One region of the Marinobacter sp. VGCF2001 genome, then DNA from elsewhere that is predicted to be linked to it. Evidence: predicted binding sites of a transcription regulator. Region 1 holds the regulator's gene; each other region holds the start of a gene.

The links. The regulator LexA, encoded in region 1, represses DNA repair genes until DNA is damaged. The targets are predictions, from matches to a motif close to CTGTNTNNNNANACAG.
Region 2: a site for LexA is predicted at 2,844-2,859, ahead of recN (DNA repair protein RecN). Genes of this name have one in related genera too.
Region 3: a site for LexA is predicted at 2,385-2,400, ahead of recA (recombinase RecA). Genes of this name have one in related genera too.

Annotation. Positions count from the first base shown of each region.
Region 1 covers NZ_JBNFVX010000001.1:633,009-637,337, reverse strand. The annotation lists gene ACP2AU_RS02985 (gamma-glutamyl-gamma-aminobutyrate hydrolase family protein) at 1-475, opposite strand, end outside; gene ACP2AU_RS02980 (amidoligase family protein) at 468-1,469, opposite strand; gene lexA (transcriptional repressor LexA) at 1,641-2,249, shown strand; gene ACP2AU_RS02970 (cell division inhibitor SulA) at 2,289-2,774, shown strand; gene ACP2AU_RS02965 (hypothetical protein) at 2,782-3,042, opposite strand; gene ACP2AU_RS02960 (DUF6586 family protein) at 3,099-3,581, opposite strand; gene ACP2AU_RS02955 (DUF1329 domain-containing protein) at 3,799-4,329, shown strand, end outside.
Region 2 covers NZ_JBNFVX010000019.1:3,431-7,759, reverse strand. The annotation lists gene ACP2AU_RS14890 (RnfH family protein) at 1-171, shown strand, start outside; gene ACP2AU_RS14885 (outer membrane protein assembly factor BamE) at 176-508, opposite strand; gene fur (ferric iron uptake transcriptional regulator) at 631-1,047, shown strand; gene recN (DNA repair protein RecN) at 1,102-2,781, opposite strand; gene grpE (nucleotide exchange factor GrpE) at 3,041-3,649, shown strand; gene dnaK (molecular chaperone DnaK) at 3,742-4,329, shown strand, end outside.
Region 3 covers NZ_JBNFVX010000010.1:70,121-74,449, reverse strand. The annotation lists gene ACP2AU_RS11175 (TIGR04283 family arsenosugar biosynthesis glycosyltransferase) at 1-578, opposite strand, end outside; gene ACP2AU_RS11170 (FAD-dependent oxidoreductase) at 696-1,823, shown strand; gene ACP2AU_RS11165 (nicotinamide-nucleotide amidohydrolase family protein) at 1,836-2,333, shown strand; gene recA (recombinase RecA) at 2,490-3,533, shown strand; gene ACP2AU_RS11155 (flavodoxin family protein) at 3,556-4,017, shown strand; gene ACP2AU_RS11150 (SLC13 family permease) at 4,067-4,329, shown strand, end outside.

The sequences.
Region 1 (4,329 bases):
GACTGTACATAAGCTGGCCGAGCCGGCTGTCTTGCACCAGGCGAACGGTTTGCAGGGGCAGGAGTAAGGGCCGGTGCCGCGTATTGACCCGCAAAGGGGTAACGTTCTGGCACAGGGAACCGCCATGAAAGACATTGATGAACTGCGCGCCCCGGCAGATACCGAGCACCGGGATATTGATGGCTTCGGCCTGCTCCAGCAGATGGGTGTCGGTTGCATCGCGCTTCAGGTCGTACCGTGCGGTTACCTGAGATTGTTGCTGGTAGCGCTGTGGATGAACATGGGTGCCGCCGGAAAGTACCAGTCCGTCCAGTAATGCGACGTTGGTCCGGTCACCGGGCCTGATGTAGTGGGTTCTTGCGCCGTGCAAACGCAGCCCCAGGCTAATCAGGCGGTGAGCCATGGAGCGCCGCGCCGGACCACTGATGCCGATGGTCAGGCCCGGAATTTCCGGTGCTTCGGTTTGTTCAGACATAACCGTGCAGGCGCAACCAGTTATCGGTTGTCTCGCGCCAGGAGTGGGTGAGATTGTGGAAGTTGAATTCCCGAGCCTTGTGAAACTCCTGGCGCAGATCTGCAAGGTCCCGGGGGGTGTTCGCCAGCTGCTCAAGCACTACCCAGTCGTTCCAGACGGTGGAGAAATGCCATGCCGGGTTGTCTATGTCGCAGTCGGGTAAGCGATAGTGCAGCGTGGGACGGCTTTTAATTCTGGGGTCCCGGACATACTCCTCCAGCAGCGGTTTATTCAAATGCGCAAACAGCGGCAGAAGGTCCAGCGCTTTGTTGCGGGTAGGGTTGTAGCGCAGGTAATCCCGCATCAGGGTTTCAATGTCCGGTGAGTAGTCGGCTGCCAGGAGCCGATCGGTATACCGACTGCTCCAGGGTTCAATGTAGGTGGTGAATTTCCTGCTGATGTCCAGCTGATGCCGGGATTTAAGCCAGTCATACAGCAGGGCAAACGCTTGCAGGTAGCGCACCAGCGTCTCCGGCTCCAGGTCGGGTAACTCGGGGTTCAGTTGAAGCCCGAAAGCGAAATAAATGGCTTCCCGGCTTCCCTCTGCTCCAAGCCTGTGAAGCTCGTCGACCAGATCTTCGATCATTCCAAGTGCTGACATTGCCAGCGGCGGTGCCACAATTTCCAGGGGAACAATCTTCTCTGCGGCAAAGTCGATCACATCCATGGCATGGGTGCCAAGCTCTCTGAGGGACTCCGGGAGCCTCTGGTCGGCAAGATCCAGGTCTTTGATCGGGTCCGAGTCGAGCTCGATGGTAAACGCGCCGGCTTCCGTATCCACCCGGGTGACGTATCGGGATGTGAGTCTGGGCTCACCATCCAGCAAGCGGGCTACATGGGCCACCAGGGACTCGTAGGCCAGTCCCGACAGCTCAATTTCAACACCGACCTTTCTTTCCGGCCCGGCCTGAGTAGTCTGCTGTTCCGGCATATTACAGCGATTGTGTGCAGTCATGTCATTCTCGGCTTCCCTGTGTCTGGACTAAGTCACCTTAACATATACAGGTTGTCGCTCTCCCGTTACAGCACAGACACGAAAACGCCGGGGGCTTTACACTGGATAAAACACTGTATATAGTCAGTTCACTGTATAAAAAAACAGGATCGAAATCCCGGAGCCCGACCAATGAAGTTAACCGCAAGACAATCACAGGTACTGGATATTATCCGCCGTTATGTGGATGAGACTGGCTATCCGCCTACGCGGGCAGAGATCGCGGCAGAGCTTGGGTTCCGTTCTGCCAATGCCGCAGAAGAACACCTGCGGGCCCTGGCCCGCAAAGGGGCCATCGAAATGGTTCCTGGGGCAAGCCGGGGCATTCGGCTGCCGGAAGCTGAGGAAGATCCGGGGTTGCCTGTCATCGGGCAGGTTGCGGCGGGCAGCCCGATACTGGCGCAGGAGCATATTGAAGATCACTGTACCCTGCAGCCCGGTTTTTTCTCGCCCTCGGCAGATTATCTGTTGCGGGTTCGGGGTATGAGCATGAAGGATGTCGGGATTCTGGACGGAGACTTGCTGGCCGTCCACAGCACCCAGGACGTTCACAACGGCCAGATTGTCGTCGCCCGTGTTGGTGAGGAAGTCACCGTAAAACGGTTCCGAAAGGAAGGCAGCAAGGTCTGGTTGATTGCAGAAAATGAAGAGTTCGCTCCGATAGAAGTCGATCTCACGGAGCAGGAATTGTTTATTGAAGGGCTTGGGGTGGGGGTTATCCGCCGGTCAGATCTTCATTGAGAACAGTGTTCACAGGCGCGCAGCGCAGGTAGGTGAGTAATGGAACAGTTGAGCTTCTCCCAGAACATGGCGTTTCAGCCGTCGGCTGTTGCTTCGGCAACTGCGGTTTCAGCAGGAACGAAGGTATCGACCGTCGGCGTAGTGTCGGGGCGTCATGCGTCGACGGGCTTTGGCGGTAATGTGACCGAAATTATTCTGCCTGAAGAACAGGTGGAGAACTTCCAGTTGCTGCTGCCAATGCTGACTCAGCTGAACCAGGAAAAGCGCTGGCTGGCCTGGATAGATCCTCCCCAGTCGCTGGTTGCCAAATGGCAAAAGATGCACGGCATTGTTGCTGGCGAAATCCTGGTGCTGCGGTCGACAACCGAGTTTCCGGCTCAGGATCTGGCGGAGCGTGCTCTGGGGGCAGGAACCTGCCACGCAGTGGTACTCTGGACTCAGAAGTTGGGGCGCGCAGCGCTGGAGACCTTGCAGACGGCTTCAGCCCGGGGTAACAGCCATGGTGTGGTGCTGCGCCAGCGATAAAGAGCGATCAGTGCAGGGTGTAGCGGGGCTGACTGTCTACGAAGTCACTCTCGTCGTCTTCCCAGTCAATGTCATGGCTGATATTGCCTGCAGCCTCTATGCCTGCTGCGATCATGGCTTTGGCAACGCTCATGTCGCGGTCTTCAAGCATTTCGCGGGCTTCTTCAGAGAACGAAATTCGCACCAGAGGCGCAGCGTCGTCATCGATACGGCGAAGCGCATAGTCGCCATCGGCAAGTTGTACGATTTCAAAAAACGAAGGTGACATTCATTCAACCTTTATTTGCTGTCTGTATGCGTTAATGGTGTAAGTCGGGTAGCGAGTTACCACTCGCTGTGCTGATCGTCGATGGCTCTGGCTGTGGCGCTGATTGCAGCCAGTGTGCTTTTCAAGGCTTCGGCAGACCGATCGGGGCCCTGCTCTGCGGAAATCGCGATGATGTTTTCGTCGGTAACAGTTTTTCGCGGTTTCGGCGGCTCTGAGAGCGCCCTCTCCAACTGGTCCAGGTGTTGCCACCAACTCCCTGTTGTATCAATCAACTCCCGCAGTGTTCCGATTTCTGCAATCGGGTAGCTGAACAGGGTCTCAAGCTCGTCTACCGTCGTTGGCGTTGCCGCTTTGTTCTGATGACATCGGGCAATCATCGTCAGCAATAGCTGGCGAGCCCTCAGCATAAGTTCCACCGCGCCCTGGATCAGCGCCTCACGGTCGGCTGCCGGGAGTTCCTCTGCGTGTTCCGTTCTGGCCACCAAGGTCTTGGCAAGAAACAGCTTTTGACAAACGAGAGAGTGCCATTGAGAGGCCATTGGAAAACCTGTGGTCAGATCACTGTCTACGAGCGGTTGAGTAAAGCCGGCCAGTGTACCATTTCCAGCGGATTATTTCCCGCCCTGGAAGCCTCGGTAAAAACGCTTTCACAAGAAACTACAAACAACCACTTGAAACGATCGTTTGAAACTGGCAAAAAGGTCGGCAGATTGGGTGAGTAATAACCACTCAAAAGACTCACGCTGGAGGTAAAGGATGCGAAACCGATTAATTGCTGCCATCGCAGTTGCTGTTATGGGAGCTTCCACTCCGCTGCACGCGAAGGTAACCCAGGCTGAAGCCGCACGTCTGAATAACGATCTCACCCCGGTAGGGGCGGAACGTGCCGGTAATGAAGTCGGCACGATACCTGCCTGGGATGGCGGTCTTGATACCCCCCCGGCCAACTGGCGCAAAGGCACGGTAGAAATCAATCCGTTTCCTGAAGACAGCGCTTTGTATGTGGTAACGGCGGACAACCTGGACCTGTATCGCGACAAATTGTCGGATGGCCATATCCAGTTGCTGGACCAGTACGGTCCAGACTTTTTTATGCCCGTGTACGAGACCCGTCGCACTGCAGCGTTTCCCGAGCACGTTTACGAAAAGTTTCGTCAGAATGCACTGACTGCTGAACTGCTGGATAACGGCAATGGGGTGCGAGACACCATTATGACCAGCCCTTTCCCCATTCCTCAGAACGGCCTTGAGGCAATCTGGAACCACATCCTCCGTTATCGTGGTGAG
Region 2 (4,329 bases), on a different contig from region 1:
GACATCTTTCCGGAGATCGATCTTGAGACGGTCGATATGGGGGTGTTCGGCAAGGTGATTAAAAAGCCGGACGATCATGTCCTGCGCGAAGGGGATCGGGTGGAGCTTTATCGCCCGCTCAAGATTGATCCCAAACAGGCGCGTCTGAACCGGGCGAAAAAGAAAAGCTGAGCCGTCAGTAGGCGGGCGTTTCGTCCATCAGTTGGGCTTCATAGTGGCTCATCTGGCCGTCTTCGTAATAAACGATGATGCGCTGCTCCTCAATGTCTTTGCCGCGGCGCTGGAAGGTGTAAACGTAGTACTCCCGGGATGGATCAACCGGGTTGAGCATCAGCGGTGTTCCCAGCAAGGCATGAACCTGGCTTCGGGGCATTCCCTCAGACAGTGCATCGAGCTCTTCGTCGGTCACGATATTGCCCTGTTGAACATTAATTTTGTAAACGCCCGGGAATGCGCAGCCGGACAAGGATAAAATGCTAATAAGAACGATAGCGGGGAGCTTTTGCATCGCCGGGGGAAATCCTCTATCTTGAAATCGCCTGCGTGGAGCAGGTGTTTAACGGGTTATCCGTTGTATTGCGGCTTCATCATACCGGAAGCCGTCAAGCACACCAAAGAGCGAATGGTAACATGTCAGCTGAAAACGCCGAATTACGAAAAGTCGGTCTGAAGGTCACCCTGCCGAGGGTCAAGATTTTCAACATCCTTGAGAATGCCAAAGAGCATCACCTGAGTGCCGAGGACGTTTACAAGAAGTTGCTGGACCAGGGCGATGATGTCGGGCTGGCCACCGTCTACCGGGTGCTCACACAGTTCGAAGCGGCGGGGCTGGTGCTTCGGCATAATTTCGAGGGCGGCCACGCTGTTTTCGAGATGGCCGGTGATGATCACCACGACCATATGGTTTGCACCCAGACCGGTGAAGTCATTGAGTTCGTGGACGAAGTGATCGAGGAGCGGCAGCAGAAGATTGCGGCAGAACACGGCTACGAGATTGTCGATCACAGCCTGATTCTGTACGTAAAGCCCTTGAAGACCGACAAGTAATAAAAAAGGGCCAGCGAAACGCTGGCCCAATAGCTCTCCGAAGGCAGAGAGGGGTTAGTGATGTGTTGCCTGGCCCTTCACGAACATCTCACGGGCGTGGGCGATGGTCTGCTCGGTCATGTCCACACCTCCCAGCATTCTGGCCACCTCGCCAATCCGGCCCTGATCGTCCAGCGGTTCAATGCGTGAGTAGGTTGCATCCTTTTCAATGGATTTACTGACAAAAAGATGTTGATGACATTGGGCGGCCACCTGTGGCAGATGCGTTACACACAGAACCTGGCCGTTGTCGCCCAGAGACCGCAGCAGGCGGCCGACCACCTCGGCCGTGCCCCCGCCGATACCGACATCCACTTCGTCAAAGACCAGGGTTGGCGTGGTTGAGGTTTGTGCGACAACCACCTGAATTGCAAGGCTGATGCGAGACAGTTCACCGCCGGACGCAACCCGGGCCAGGGATCTGGCCGGTTGGCCGGGGTTGGCACTGACCAGAAACTCGATTTCTTCCATGCCGTGGGGCGCTGGCGTGCTGTCACGGTTTTTGCTCAGGTGGCTGACAAACTGTACCGACGGCATGCTCAGTTGTGCCAGTTCCCCGGCAATGCGTTGATCCAGTTCGGCTGCGGCATTCTGCCGCTTTTCGGTCAGTTCGCTGGCCAGGCGGTCAAAGTGTACCCGCTGCTCCTCCAGCTCTGCTTCCAATTGTTCCAGGCTGCCTTCTCCGCCGTCCAGCTCGGCCAGTTCCTGGCCCAGGCGCCGGTGCAGTTCCGGCAGCTCCTCCGGTGTTATCCGGTGTTTTCGGGCCATCTGATAAATCGCGCTGAGGCGATCTTCGACTTCGGCCAGCCGGGCAGGGTCGGCTTCGTAATCATCCACAAACCGGCGAAGATTGTCGCCGGCCTCTGAAATCTGAATCTGGGCTTCGTTCAGCATCTGGATGGTGTCGGCCAGCGCCGGAATGTCCACCGGAAGTTGTTCAAGCTGCTGAAGCGCCTGGCGCACAAGATCGGATGCCGAGGTTTCGTCTTCCGTGCACAGAAGGGCGGCCTGGTGGCTGCTGTGCCGTATTGAGTCGGCCTGGCTAAGGCTGGCTTGCTCGGCTTCCAGGCTGGTTTGTTCATCTTCGTTCAGTGCCAGTCTGTCCAGTTCTTCAACCTGATACCGAAGCAGTTGCAGTCTGGCCTCGGCTTCGTCGGCGTTATGCTGGCGCTGCTGCAATTTCTGGCTGGTCTGATGCCAGGATTTCCAGGCGGCCTGGGTTTGTTCGGCAAGTGTCCCGGCGCCGGCAAACTCGTCCAGCAGTTTCCGGTGGGTTTCTTTGCGTAGCAGTGATTGATGCTGGTGCTGGCTGTGGATGTCCATCAGTAGCCCGCCCAGCTCTTTCAGTTGTGACAGTGGCCCCGGCTGGCCATTAATAAACGCTTTTGAACGGCCGTCCTTGCTGATGGTTCTGCGCAGTATGCAGTCATCTTTATCGTCAAGGTCATGATCCTCCAGCCAGGACCGGGCTTCAGGGATGCGGGAAATATCAAAGCTGGCGGTGATGTCTGCACGTTTGGCGCCGTGGCGAACCGCCCCGGCATCGGCGCGGCCACCCATGGCCAGCGCCAGAGCGTCAAGCACAATCGACTTGCCGGCCCCGGTTTCGCCGGTCAGGGCTGTCATGCCGCGGCTGAACTGAAGCTCAACACGCTCCGCAATGGCGTAGTTGGATACCGTAAGTTGTGTAAGCATACCGACACCTCCGCTCGTACTTGAGCCCGTTGCAATCCGAATACTGGTAATTCATACAGTGGCTGTGAATATATACAGCCTTTTTTGGGTTTGCAAATCGCGGGTGATGAAAAGATCAAAGAATGCGGGCGCCAAGGTTGAAACACGGAAACCGGGCCCCATATCCGTTCGCAAAGCAATTCTTTCCTGCTTTTCGCGTAAGCAGGGGTGGTTATTTCTGCCGGCCTCCGGGGCCGTGAAAACGTTATCAGGAGTTGTCATGAGTGCTGACGATAAGCGCAACGAACAGGTAGAGGAACATAACGAAGCCGCTGAAGCCGAAACGGAACAGCAGGCCGCAGGCGACCAGAACGCTGACCCGGCGCCGGAAGGTGGCTCGGAACTGGAGGCTTTGCAGCAGAAGCTTCAGGAGCACCAGGAACAGGCTCTGCGCGCACAGGCGGAAATGCAGAATGTGCGCCGTCGGGCCGAGATTGATGTCGAGAAAGCCCATAAGTTCGCACTCGAAAAATTTGTAAAGGAACTGTTGCCGGTGGCCGACAGCCTCGAAAAGGCTGTTGAAAGTACTGAGGGCCACGAGAATGCGGGTGAATTGGTTGGCTCCATCCGCGAGGGTGTGGAAATGACCCTGAACCTGTTCATGAACAGCCTGAAAAAGTTCAACGTCGAGCAGCTGAACCCGGTGGGCGAGCCGTTTGATCCCCAGCACCACGAGGCCATGTCTATGGTGCCGGCGCCGGATGCCGAGCCCAACAGTGTGGTGGCGGTTGTGCAAAAAGGGTATCAGCTCAATGGCCGGGTAGTCCGTCCCGCCATGGTGGTGGTGGCCAAGGCCGATGAGGCGCCAAAAATCGACGAGCAGGCTTGAAAAGTCGAATAGAGCGCCAATATAGCGATTAAACAGCAAATGCCGGGGCAGATATTCTCCGGGACAGCATTCAGAAGAATTGGAGTGATTCAATGAGCAAGATTATCGGTATCGACCTGGGAACAACCAACTCCTGTGTGGCCATCATGGATGGCGACAAGGTCAAGGTCATTGAAAACGCAGAGGGTGATCGCACTACGCCTTCCATCATCGCTTATACAGATGACGGCGAGACTCTGGTGGGCCAGTCAGCCAAGCGTCAGGCGGTCACCAACCCGAACAACACCCTGTACGCCATCAAGCGTCTGATCGGTCGCCGTTTTGAAGACGATGTGGTTCAGAAAGACATCAAGATGGTGCCCTACAAGATTGCCAAGGCCGACAACGGTGATGCCTGGGTTGAAGTGAAGGGCGAAAAGATGGCGCCCCCGCAGGTGTCTGCAGAAATCATCAAGAAGATGAAAAAGACCGCCGAAGATTATCTTGGCGAGAAAGTGACCGAAGCCGTCATCACTGTTCCGGCTTACTTCAACGACAGCCAGCGTCAGGCCACCAAGGACGCAGGCAAGATTGCCGGTCTGGAAGTGAAGCGGATCATCAACGAGCCGACCGCAGCTGCCCTGGCTTACGGCCTGGACAAGAAGAGTGGCGACCGTACCGTGGCGGTATACGACCTGGGC
Region 3 (4,329 bases), on a different contig from region 1:
TGGTCTCTCAGGCAAACCGGGGGGACGATGTGTTTCAATCGTTTACTGAATTCCACGTCTTCCATCAAGGGCTGTTCAGGAAAACCACCCACTTTGTTGAACAGTGCCCGAGTAAGAAAAAGTGCCTGATCCCCGGTCGCGATGCCGGTAAGTCTTGAGCGGATATTCATCAATGTACCAATGAGGGGCAGTAACCGTGATCGGCCCTCTATGCGCACATCAAAACGGCCCCAGGCCAGAAGCGAAGTGCGCAGGTGTGCGAAGATGCGGGCATCGGCGTGTTCCGGCAAGCGAGTGTCGGCGTGCAGAAATAGCAGATAGGGTGCGGTGCTGGCATTGGCACCGGCATTCATCTGCAGAGCGCGCCCTTGGGCTGAGCGGATAACGGTAAAGCCACGCGAGCGGATAACCGCCTCCGAATTGTCGTTGCTGCCGCCATCCACCACAATGACCTCAGCGCCGCGCCGCTGCCAGAACCGGAGATGGTCCAGCAGTGCGTTTATGCCCTGCATTTCATTCAGTACGGGAACGATGATCGCCAGCGAGGGATCTTCCCTCGTGAGTTGTTGTTGGAACATGGGTGTCGGTCGCCTCCGGTGAAGAGCATATCAGAGGCCAGGATGTTGAGCATGGTGAACGGGTCCCGTTGTCATCACGTACGAGTGTCGGGCCAGCGGATAACAGAGGATGAGTGAATGAAGCGACTGGTTTTACTGGGTGCCGGCCACGCGCATATGGTGGCTTTGCAGCACTTTGCGCGTCATCCGCTGCCAGATACCGAACTGGTGGTGATTACGCCATCTTCCTGGCAGTACTACTCCGGCATGATTCCTGGCTGGGTTGCGGGCCATTATCGGCTCGATCAGTGCCGCGTGCCGGTTGAGCCTATGGTTACGGCCGCCGGTGGTCAACTCGTGCTTGATCGGGCTGATGGGTTGAAGGCGAAAGAGCAGGTCATCACGCTGGCCAGTGGTAAGCGGCTGACCTACGATTTTCTATCGATTGATGTCGGCTCTGCCAGTAACAGTGTGCCCGGGTGCCCAGGGGCGGAAGCAGCGATGGTGGGCGTTAAACCCATCGAGCGTTTTGCCGAAACCTGGCAACAAGCCAGCTCATCACTCGACACTCGCCAAGGCCCTTGCGTTGCCGTGCTCGGAGGCGGAGCGGGCGGAGCCGAGCTGGCCATGGCCATCGCCCGGTGGCTGGAGGGGCAGGGCGGAGCTTACGTTGTGCTGGTGGCTGGCGGCAAGGGTGCGGTTCCGGATTTTCGGCCTCGTTTTCGCCGGCTCGCGCATCGGGCGCTGGTCCGAAGCGGGGTGGAGGTTATTGAAGACTATGGCGAGCCGCTGGCAAACGGGGTTCATCTCGGCCGGGGTGGTGACATTCGTGCCGATGTCGTATTGGTGTCTACGGGGGCGAAGGCGTTGCCATTTCTCGCTAACAGTGACCTGGCCACGGATGAGGCCGGATTTGTCAGCGTGGATGCCTGTCATCGCAGTACCTCACACCCGAACGTGTTTGCCGCAGGCGATGCCTGTGCGAGGGTAGACCGGCGCCTGGACCGGTCTGGGGTTCATGCCGTTCGGGCGGGGCCGATATTGGCCCGTAACCTCGCCGCCGCGGTATGTGACGAGCCGCTGAAACGCTTTTATCCGCGCCGCTTTTCGTTGTATTTGCTAGCGTCGGGCGATCAGACGGCGATCGGAAGTTATGGCCCTCTGACTTTTTCTGGGGCCTGGGTGTGGCGCTGGAAAGACCGCATCGACCGGGGATTTGTTGACAGTTTTCCGGAGGTTGAACAGGTCGCCGGCGGTGGTCATTAACAGGAGAATACGATGAAGGTGACAGACAGGCAGTTGGCAGATGCTGGTGATGCGCTGGGGCAGGTACTTGAGCGTAAGGGGCTGACCATTGCCACAGCAGAAAGCTGCACCGGAGGCTGGGTGGCCAAGGTGCTGACCGACAGGGCCGGATCGTCCGGATACCTGATGGCAGGCCTGGTGACCTACAGTAATGATGCCAAACAGGGAATTCTGGGGGTAAAGGAAACAACGCTGGAGCAGTACGGCGCGGTAAGCGAGCCCGTGGTACGACAGATGGTGCAGGGCGCGGTGGATGCCGTGGGCGTTGATGTTGCCGTGGCCGTCAGCGGCGTTGCCGGGCCAGGAGGCGGAAGTGCCGATAAACCCGTTGGGACTGTCTGGTTTGCCTGGGGCGGGGCAGACCGGGTTGAAGCCCGTGTGATGTATTTTGAGGGCGACAGAGATGAGGTGCGCAGGCAATCGGTTTTGTATGCTTTACAGGAAGTTGCCAGTTTCGTTGAAACACTGTGACGAATTTCCCCTTGCCAGGGGTTGGTCTCGTTCTGGCCATGTGTTTTAATACTGTTCAAATATACAGGAAAATACTGGATGACTATTCAGGTTTTCTCCGGATTCGCCGCATTGACCGAGAGGGTGGAGCGGCTCAGGTAACGAGGGTTTGCAAGAATGGAAGATAACCGCAAGAAGGCGCTAGGCGCAGCATTGAGCCAGATTGAACGCCAATTCGGCAAAGGTGCCGTGATGAAAATGGGCGATCAGCCCCGTGAAGCGATTCCTGCTGTATCCACTGGCTCTCTCGGTTTGGATGTCGCCCTGGGTATTGGTGGTTTGCCGTATGGCCGGATTGTGGAAATCTACGGGCCTGAGAGTTCCGGTAAAACCACGCTGACCCTGCAAGTAATTGCCGAAGCGCAGAAGCAAGGCAAAACCTGTGCGTTCGTGGATGCCGAGCACGCCCTGGACCCGGTCTACGCGGAAAAGCTGGGCGTTAACGTCGATGAACTGCTGGTTTCCCAGCCAGATACCGGCGAGCAGGCGTTGGAAATTGCCGATATGCTGGTACGTTCCAATGCGGTTGATGTCATCATTGTTGACTCGGTGGCGGCCCTGACCCCGAAGGCGGAAATCGAAGGTGAAATGGGCGACAGCCACGTGGGCCTGCAGGCCCGTTTGATGTCCCAGGCCCTGCGGAAGCTGACCGGTAACGTGAAGCACGCCAACTGCCTGATGGTGTTTATCAACCAGATCCGAATGAAAATCGGCGTGATGTTCGGCTCGCCGGAAACCACCACAGGCGGTAATGCTCTGAAATTCTACTCGTCCGTGCGGCTGGATATCCGTCGTATTGGCGCGGTGAAAGACGGTGACGAAGTGGTGGGTAACGAAACCCGCGTGAAAGTCGTCAAAAACAAGGTGTCACCACCGTTCAGGCAGGCCGAGTTCCAGATTATGTACGGCAAGGGCATTTACCACATGGCCGAAGTGCTGGACATGGGCGTTAAAGAGGGCTTTGTGGACAAGTCCGGCGCCTGGTACGCGTACAACGGAGACAAGATCGGCCAGGGTAAGGCGAATGCCTGCAAGTTCCTGGAAGAGAATCTGGACATGGCCCATGAGATTGAAGCCAAAGTGCGCGACAAGCTGATGCCGAAGCCGGACAAGAAAGAGGCGGCCGAGGCCCCCGCCGAAGCGAACGGCGAGCTGCTCTGATCCGAAGGGGTGGAGGCAAATGATGAAGCGATTGCTGATTGTTGCCCATGCTCCATCCCCGAATACCGTCCGGTTGCGGGACGCCGTTGCAGGCGGCGCCCGCCATCCGGATATTGAAGATATTGACGTTGTCGTCAAGGCTCCTCTGGACACCGGGCCGGAAGACATTCTCACCTGTGATGCCATCATCCTCGGCACCACTGAAAACCTCGGCTATATGGCCGGTTTGATCAAAGACGTTTTTGATCGCTGCTATTATCCCTGCCTGGAGAAGACCCAGGGGCTGCCTTTTAGCTTTTACATTCGTGCCGGCCATGATGGCACGGGCACACGCCGAGCCATCGAAAGTATTACCACAGGACTGCGCTGGAAGCTGGCTCAGGAGCCTCTGATCTGCCGGGGTGAATATCGGGAAGATTTTGAAGCTCAGTGCTCTGAGCTCGGGATGTACGTGGCGGCTAGCCTGGAAGCGGGCATTATCTGAGATAACTCTGTTAACGACGACCGCTTTTGCCCGCTGAAGGAAACTGCCTGTGAACGCCGAGATTATTTTCGTCCTCACGCTGCTTGCGGCCACTGTCGGTCTTTTTCTGATCGACAGAATCCGTATGGATATGGTCGCGCTACTGGTGGTCGCTGTGCTTGCCCTGTCCGGCTTGATCTCTCCCGGCGAGGCGGTCTCCGGCTTCGGAAACCCGCTGGTGGTGATGATCGCTGCCCTGTTTGTGGTGGGCGAAGGGCTTTTCCGGACCGGTGTTGCTGCAGCTGCAGGGCAGTGGCTGCTGCGGGTAGGTGG